2 regions of the Virgibacillus kimchii genome follow, and region 1 is predicted to be linked to the other one. Evidence: riboswitches for the same ligand, from Rfam matches in the RefSeq annotation. Region 1 holds a riboswitch; the other holds the start of a gene.
What was found. A riboswitch is a leader RNA that binds a small molecule or an ion and turns the genes downstream of it on or off. The one in region 1 is predicted to bind FMN.
Positions count from the first base shown of each region.

Region 2: linked by a shared signal. The riboswitch ahead of ribE (riboflavin synthase) and the one ahead of ACZ42C_RS07725 (ECF transporter S component) in region 1 are both predicted to bind FMN.

Region 1 covers NZ_AP043951.1:1,506,457-1,510,673, forward strand. Annotated here, with positions in the region: gene ACZ42C_RS07715 (FecCD family ABC transporter permease) at 1-516, opposite strand, end outside; gene ACZ42C_RS07720 (ABC transporter substrate-binding protein) at 479-1,456, opposite strand; cobalamin riboswitch at 1,617-1,801, opposite strand; gene ACZ42C_RS07725 (ECF transporter S component) at 1,921-2,496, opposite strand; FMN riboswitch at 2,648-2,797, opposite strand; gene ACZ42C_RS07730 (S8 family serine peptidase) at 2,880-4,217, opposite strand, start outside.
Region 2 covers NZ_AP043951.1:3,370,280-3,374,496, reverse strand. Annotated here, with positions in the region: gene ACZ42C_RS16285 (YwaF family protein) at 1-177, shown strand, start outside; gene ribH (6,7-dimethyl-8-ribityllumazine synthase) at 418-882, opposite strand; partial or broken gene ribB (3,4-dihydroxy-2-butanone-4-phosphate synthase) at 921-1,535, opposite strand; gene ribE (riboflavin synthase) at 1,593-2,195, opposite strand; FMN riboswitch at 2,436-2,586, opposite strand; gene thpD (ectoine hydroxylase) at 2,963-3,865, opposite strand; tRNA gene ACZ42C_RS16260 (tRNA-Thr) at 4,114-4,186, opposite strand; tRNA gene ACZ42C_RS16255 (tRNA-Asn) at 4,207-4,217, opposite strand, start outside.

The DNA of each region.
Region 1 (4,217 bases):
TCCTGTCAATATAATCGTCTCTACCCTCAACGTCCGATCAATACGTTGCGCAAAAAACAGCACAAAAAATACGGTCATAAATGATGCAAGGATACTGAGTACTGGCAATGTAAATGCTCCAAGGAGCGGCAATGACAGGCCGAAAAAGATGGTTACGACGGCCCCAAGGGAAGCCCCGGAGGATACACCCAGTGTGTAGGGATCTGCAAGCGGGTTGCGCAGCAGCCCCTGGAAGGCCGCCCCTGCAATGGCAAGGGAGGCGCCGACCAGTCCGGAAAGCATTACTCTTGGCAGACGGATATTCCATACAATATTGGCATGTGTAGCATCTATAGATTCTCCCGATACCCCAGGAAGGATGTTTGCTGCTGCAATATGGATAATCGTGGAGAAGGGGACAGAAACTGTTCCCATTGATGTTCCCAATAAAATCGTCAAGATTGCCAAAACAGCGAGAAAAACATATGGAAATAATTTACTAGTCTTCGAAAACTTCCGGATAGATGAATTTTGCAAGCGTATCCGCTCCTTCTGCCAGACGAGGTCCCGGACGGCTGATCAGATCAGTATCCACTTGAATTACCTGCTCATGTTGAACTGCTGCGATCTCCTGCCATGCATCCCGGTCCATCAGTTGCCCCACCGGATCTTCTATATAATCATAGGTCAATATGATGACATCAGGGTTTTGATCTACAATTGTTTCCTCACTTAACTCCACCCAGCCGTCCTGGTCGGCTGCAATGTTCTCCGCATTGATCATCGTTAAAATTTGATTCTCAAAGGTATGATTTCCCGGGCTATATATTTCCGGCTCCGGAGAAATTTCAATGTATATACTTTTTACTTCTTCTTCAGCAATTTCCGCTGCTTTTTCTTCCAGTTTCGAAAATGTATCCTGCATGGCAGCAATTATTTCCTCAGCCTCTTCTCTTGTTCCTGTAGCTTCAGCTATCATTTCAATTGATTCATAGACACCGTCAAAATCAGCTGCGTCATTGACCATTAATACATTCAAACCGGATTCCCTTAACTGATCAATACCCTCCGGTGTATTTCCGGGATGAGCTAATATTAAGTCCGGTTCCAGCGAAAGTATCAATTCTAAATTCAATTCCAAACCGCCAATTTTATCTATTTCCAATGTTTCTTCCGGATAATTATCATAGTCGGAGACACCAACTATTCTGTCACCAAGTCCAAGTGCAAATGCGATTTCCGTGTTGCTTGGGATCAGTGAAACGATAGCTTCCGGTGCTTCTTCAATGGTGACTTGCTCTCCATCACTTCCTTCTATCGTTACAGGAAATTCCTCTGCCTCACTTTCCGGCTGTTCGGTCTGTTCTGATTCTGCTTCATTATTTTCTGTTTCTTCATTCTCTGTATCTTCGCCACATCCGGCCAGAACCCCAGCCAGAAGCAGGGTGGTGAATAATAACACATGCAATTTTCTCAATTTTTAATCCCCCTATTTTTGAGTTCTTTTCCTGATTCGCTCATGGGTTTTTGCCCATTAAAAAAACATCTCTTAAAACAGAGATGCTGAATAAGTATAATAGGAATCCACAAAGACTCCTCGTTTATCTTTTCACACACCTCCCTATCCGCGTAGGTCTAAATGGCGCTGGAACAAGGCAGGTCTCCTGACTTATGGCTATATGGATTGTTCCTTCCCGTACACGAGGTACAGTGGATTTTTACAATCTTTTTACCAATTACAGTGGCGGGACCATGTTGGATTTTCACCAAACTTCCCTTTTAAGTCTTGTTTTTAAAAGACACCTTATTCTTAGTCATTATTTAATTTTTACGCTAATTAAAGTATACACCACCGCTCTAAAATAGCAAAATAAAATACAACATAATATGACAAAAAAGCCAGCCTCTTCTGAGACCGGCTTCTGCTATTTTATGATTTTGTTAAGCAATTTCAACGCTCTTTTGCTCAATCCAACGCCGCATTCTTATAAACAATGGAATGAACATTAACCCGACGATAATACCTTTTATAATATTAAATGGAAGGATACCGTACAGTACAGCATAAAATTTCACACTCGTAATATGCATTTCTTCCATTCCCATAAACCATGCATAGACTGGTAAAATAATAAGATAGTTTAGTATACTCATCCCTATCGCCATCACGATCGTACCAACAATCAGACCTGAAACGACGCTCTTTACGCCTTTTCTGAATTTATGGTAAAGAAGTGCTACAGGTACGACAAACATAACTCCCGCCAGGAAGTTGGATATGACGCCAACCGGTTCGCCACCGCCAATTGCCATATAAAGCAGATTTTTGATTCCAACTACGATTACACCGGCCATCGGCGAGAATATAAGGGATGCCATCAGTGCAGGTATATCGCTAAAGTCAATTTTCAAATACGGCGGCAAAAACGGCAGCGGAAAATTAAAGAAAAATAGTACGAGAGATATTGTTCCCAGTAATGCCAGAATAATAAGTTTTAATAGATTTCTGTTTTTCATAATCTTTCTCCTCCATCTTTTTCGATTCCGATCTCGTGATGAAGGAAAAGCCTTTCACTCCATTAAAACATAAAAACCCTAAAGCCATAGGGGGCTTTAGGGAATAATACGTCAATGGAAAACCGGGTACACAAAAATGCACCGATTGGCTCAACATCTTCTCCCATCCAGACTATAACTGTCGGTTCCGGACTTACACCGGATCCACCGTTCAAGCATGCAAGCTTTCACGGGTCACGGACTTAGAGCCATGCAGCTCCTTACCGTCGGTCGGGAATTTCACCCTGCCCCGAAGATTGGAATCGAATATTTAATTTACTTATCTTCATTATACATAATATTATTCTGATTTCAAGGGAAAAGTTTTTCAACACATCCCTCTATTATTCCAGGTTTATAAACAATCTTCCTTCTGCCTGCTGTCTTGTTTCGTTTCTGAATTCATCTATAGCTTTAACTTCAATTACCGCTCCGTCTGCATAAGTGCTGCGCGGGACTGTATAGTATCCCACATAATTTCCTGGCGTTGTTTCCATCATCGGCAATTCGGTAGCATTGGCCATCTGCATGCCGAAGTCGGTCAGCGGCATGTGGATCATAAAGCTGGTACGTAATCCCGGCTCACTTTCAAATTCAATTTTTACCGATTGACCTGTCTCCAGGTGCTGGTCTTCTGTCGGCGTCAAATTCATTATTTCCGGTGCAGTATATTTGGCATAGATGGTAATTGTTTCCTCCATTATATTGCCTGCCAAATCCGTCGCCACAACCTCAATGACATTTTCGCCCTCATCCAGCAGTATGCGATGCGAAAACGCTCCATCCGTCACTGCTGTCTCCTGTCCGTTGACAGTAACTGTATCAAGGTTGGCATCCCATACCGTTCCTTCCACCGTCGCTGTTTCACGATTGGTCATTTCACCATCTTCCGGACTGGCAATCGTCAGTTCCGGTGCTTCGGTATCGAGCGTGACGGTAACAGGTTCGGATTGTTTGGTGGATTCACCTTCAACTATAGAAACAACTCGATAGTCATTTTCCCCTTCAGATAATGCTGTCTGGAATTCAAATGTTCCATCCTCATCAACAACAGCGCTATCCACTTCTTCTTCGTTATTCAATAACTGGATCGTCGTTTCAGGAGAAGCAGTTCCCTCAATGCTAATATCCGTTTCCGTCGTTATAAAGTCCGCTGACGGAGAAGTTATAACAGGATCTTCCACCTCATATGCTACCCGGGCACGAATCATATAGTTCCCTTCTATCTCATTAGCCTGTCTCCAAAGCCCGGTTATATTTTCATAACTTCTTCCTGCATAATCACCATCCACATCACTAGCCAGCGCAGGCGAATATTGATCTGCTCTTGTTTGTACATAAACGATATAAAAATCATCATCGACAATAATGTTTTCATCCCGCAAATCAATGACTGTCCATTCTGTAATATCCCTTATTGCTTCTGCCTCAAAGGGTCCGGCAAGTTTTTCTCCCGGCAATCCATCCTCACCGGTTGCATCCCATATTTCTACAGCAAATTCAGTACTGCCTGGACCGGGCCTTGGAAGGTGTTCATTTTCAAATTGGAAAACACCATCCGTAATGAGCGCTTGATCTCTGTCCTCGGGCAAAGATATTTTTACGGCTGCCCGGTTCCCGATATCATAAAATGTCCGCCCGATCTCCCCGGAACCGTCATCATATCCGATTTCCTCATATTC
Region 2 (4,217 bases), 1.9 Mb from region 1:
TTTATTAATCCAATGTTTGGCGGCAATTATTTATTCCTGTCTGATTCTCCCGCAAATGAAACGTTAATTAACTTTCTTGGGAGCGGCATGATGTATATTACTAATCTGGTTATTGTTGGATTTATCGTGTTTTTAATTTCATTTGCCATTTATAAACTGGTAGGCCAGCGGGAATAAGAAATATTTTATCAAAGCTGAAGATACAGCAGAAGTGATCTTTGTATGGAGAAGCTGACGTCTGCCCATACTTGGAAATTCTTCTGGCATCATTTTAACAAATAAATTCCCAGTACCATTAAATTACTGGGTTTTACAACGCAGATATTCTTTATTTAAAACAAAAAAAGAAGTAATTACTTGTTACCTTGTTTAAAAAGGTGGGTAATTACTTCTTTTCAGGTTGAAAAACACTATTACTTAAATCTCTTTCAAAACATTACACATTTCTACAGCCGCAGCTGCAGCTTCTGCACCTTTATTGCCTGCTTTTGTACCAGCTCGTTCCACTGCCTGCTCAATTGTTTCTGTCGTAAGCACACCAAATATAACCGGTTTGCCACTTTCCAGGGATGCATTCGCAACTCCTTTTGACACCTCACTGCATACATAGTCATAATGTGTTGTAGCACCTCTGATCACCGTACCAAGCGTAATAACAGCATCATATTCTTCCTTCATTGCCAGTGTTTGAGCAGCCAGCGGTATCTCAAATGCACCCGGCACCCAAACAACATCCATCTGCTCCTCTTTTACCCCATGCCGCTTTAATGTGTCCTGCGCACCTGTTAACAGATTTTGCGTAATGAACTCATTAAACCGGCTGACAACTACTCCTATTTGCAGGTCCGTTCCTACCAAACTACCTTGAATTACTTTACCCATGGATGTCTACTCCTTTCACAGAATGTATATCATCAGATTTTCTCTATATACTGCATCTTTTCCCGATGTGCAATTAAATCTTCAATGCTAATTAATTTTAAATTAAAAGCCGCAGCCATTTCTTTTAAGTCGGGAACTCTTGCCATTGTTCCGTCATCTTTAATGATCTCGCATATAACCCCTGAAGGAAACGATCCGGAAAGTACGGCTAAATCGACTGCTGCCTCCGTATGCCCGGGGCGTGCCAGCACCCCACCATCTTTAGCAATTAGCGGAAATACATGGCCAGGCCTTTTAAAATCTTCAGGCTTTGCATCAGCACGTGTTATAGCCTTTATTGTTTCGGCTCTTTCCCATGCACTAATTCCGGTAGTCGTGTTTATGTGGTCCACACTTACCGTAAAAGCTGTACCCAATGGATCTGTATTTTTCTTTTCCATCATAGGAAAATCCATCTTTTCACCTAATGCTTTTGTTATCGGCATACAAACAAGCCCTTTTCCATGAGTTATCATGAAATTAATTAATTCCGGTGTCGCTTTTTCGGATAATGCAAGCAAATCCCCCTCATTTTCTCTGTCTTCATCATCCACCACAATAATCGGTTTTCCTTTTTTCAAATCAGTGATTGCTTCCGGAATCGTATGAAACATTTCTATTAAACTCCTCTCATGCTGGTTGAATTTTACCACTCAATACGAATAACCAGCTTATTTCCCGGGGTGGTGTTTAAGCATATTTTGAACATATTTCCCCAGCATGTCATATTCCAGATTTACAAGATCCCCAACTTCTTTATTTCCCATTATCGTATTATCGAAGGTGTGGGGAATTAATGAGATGGTAAAAATATTATTCTCCACGTTAAATATAGTCAAACTAATACCGTCCACTGTAATCGACCCTTTTTTCAGCAGCAATTCCGAAAAATTTTCCGTCGTTTCAATATCATAATAAACAGCATTTTTCGCTCGTTCTTTTCTTATAATCGTTCCGGCTTCATCTATATGGCCGGAAACAACATGACCGCCAAACCGGTCATTTGCTTTCATAGCGCGTTCCAAGTTTACTCCTGAACCTCTGTCCAGGTTGTTTAAGGAAGTTGAGCTCATCGTTTCCGGCATGACATCAACCTGAAAAACTTCTGTAGAAAAGTCTGTTACCGTCAGACAGATGCCATTCACAGCGATACTGTCTCCCACTTTTACATCTTCCAGTACTTTTGCTGCGCTGATTAATAACTTGACCGAGTTTTCCTCTGTTTTTTCCAATTCTTTTATAGTTCCCTGTTCCTCAACAATTCCTGTGAACACAGTTACCCCTCCCGCAAATGTATATATGCATTCCTTCCTCCTACTTCGTTTTAGCAACAAAAAAACCTCTGAATTCACTTCAGAGGCTGTTAGGTACGAATTTAAGATAATAAGCACAATATATAAAATACATAAAACAGGTACACGGATACACTGAAACAACAAAAGGATACAGAAAAATAACCCTCTTGTAAACGCAACAAGTGTAACTGTCAGCACCAATCCATGCTTACTCATCTAAAATTCCTTCTCCCATCCAGACTTTAACTGTCGGTCCCGGATTTTCACCAGGTCCACCGCTTGGTTATATAACCTCACGGGTCACGGACTTAGAAGCAGCTGATGCTTCATCACCGTCGGTTGGGAATTTCACCCGACCCCGAAGGAATACTTTAAAATATTTAGTTTTCAGTATTAATATAGCATTGTTTTTTTAAAGAAACAAGAGGAGAAATTTTACTGGCAGTATCTATTCTGGAATTGCTCATTAAATGAGGTTCTGGCGCAGATCAGTTTATATACATTACTTATGGATAAGGATGTATCAGCTTTTTTACTTTAGTTGCGAGGTAAAAAGAATTACGAATCAGTAATTATCAACGGCGGAATAATAGGATGTTCGATATTGGAGTGATCTATCATGAGCGGTTTAAAAGTTATGTTTAAACCTTTATCTGTGTTTAAAAAAAGAAAAGGCTGTCCCTATGTTTGAGACAGCCGAATGTATGCCAGCATAAGAATTCCTGGGGTGAAATTCTTTTCACTTTTTATTTAGCACTGCTGTAGGATGGAGCTCCCTCCCTCACAGCAATATATTCAGGACGGGGCTTGCCGCCTGAAAATGGTTCAACCAGCTGATTTTCCACGCTATTGTATACCATAAACAAATTATTACGCGGATATGGTGTCATATTACTCGTCGAACCATGCATCGTATTGGACTCGAATAAAGTGATCGAACCCGCTTTTCCGGTTGGTACCGAAATACCTCCGCCTTGTTCGGCTAGCCAACGCAGGCTGTCATTATCCGGGACACCAAGCTTTTGCTTTTGCAATGATTTTTTATAGTTATCATCCGGCGTTTCTCCTATGCAACTAATATAATAATTTTGGGACCCGGGTATAAGCATCAGCGGTCCGTTATATGTGTAATTATCAGATAGTGCAATAGAAAGGCTGACTGCTCTCATTCGCGGCATACCATCTTCTACATGCCATGTTTCAAAGTCGGAATGCCAGTCAAATTCTTTCCCTTTAAAGCCGGGTTTGTAGTTAATTCGGGATTGATGGATATATACATCACTTCCCAGCAGATGATTTACTATGTCTAATATACGTTGGTCATTTGCTACATCTTTGAAATAATTATCATCTTTATGCACATGGAATATGGAACGGATATCTTCACTTTCCGGCTCGCGGATCACTTTGTCGGAATTCACATCCTCATTTGCATCCTGCAATTCAAAAATAGCTTTCTGCAGATCTGCAACTTCTTCTTCCGGAAAGAAGTTTTCAATTTGCAAAAAACCATTCTTTTCATAGAAGTCTAACTGTGCTGTAGTAATGGGCGCCTGATTATCCTTAGATCTTTCCGTATGAACAACAGGGTCCTTTCTTTCCAAAATTTTTGGTGTATCCCCTTTTCTTGAAGGATAAAGGTCTTTCATAATTTCGAACACTCCCTCGTCGAAAATTTTTCTTGGCAATTTGCCTGCATAAAATAATCCTCTTATACTGACATACCAATTGAAGATACCCCATATAACAATACGTACCCTGTTATTTATTAATTAAACACCTAAAATAGAAAAGTTTTAAAATTATAGGAAATTTTACCGCCTTACCATTACTAAATGTGTTATAGCATTAAATTAAAAAAACGCTCCATCCCTTAAAGGACAAGCGTTTACCTGAGAGCTTCCAGCCGGACTTGAACCGACGACCCCTTCCTTACCATGGAAGTGCTCTACCTGCTGAGCTATGGAAGCATTATATTTAAACATAAAAATGGCTCCACAG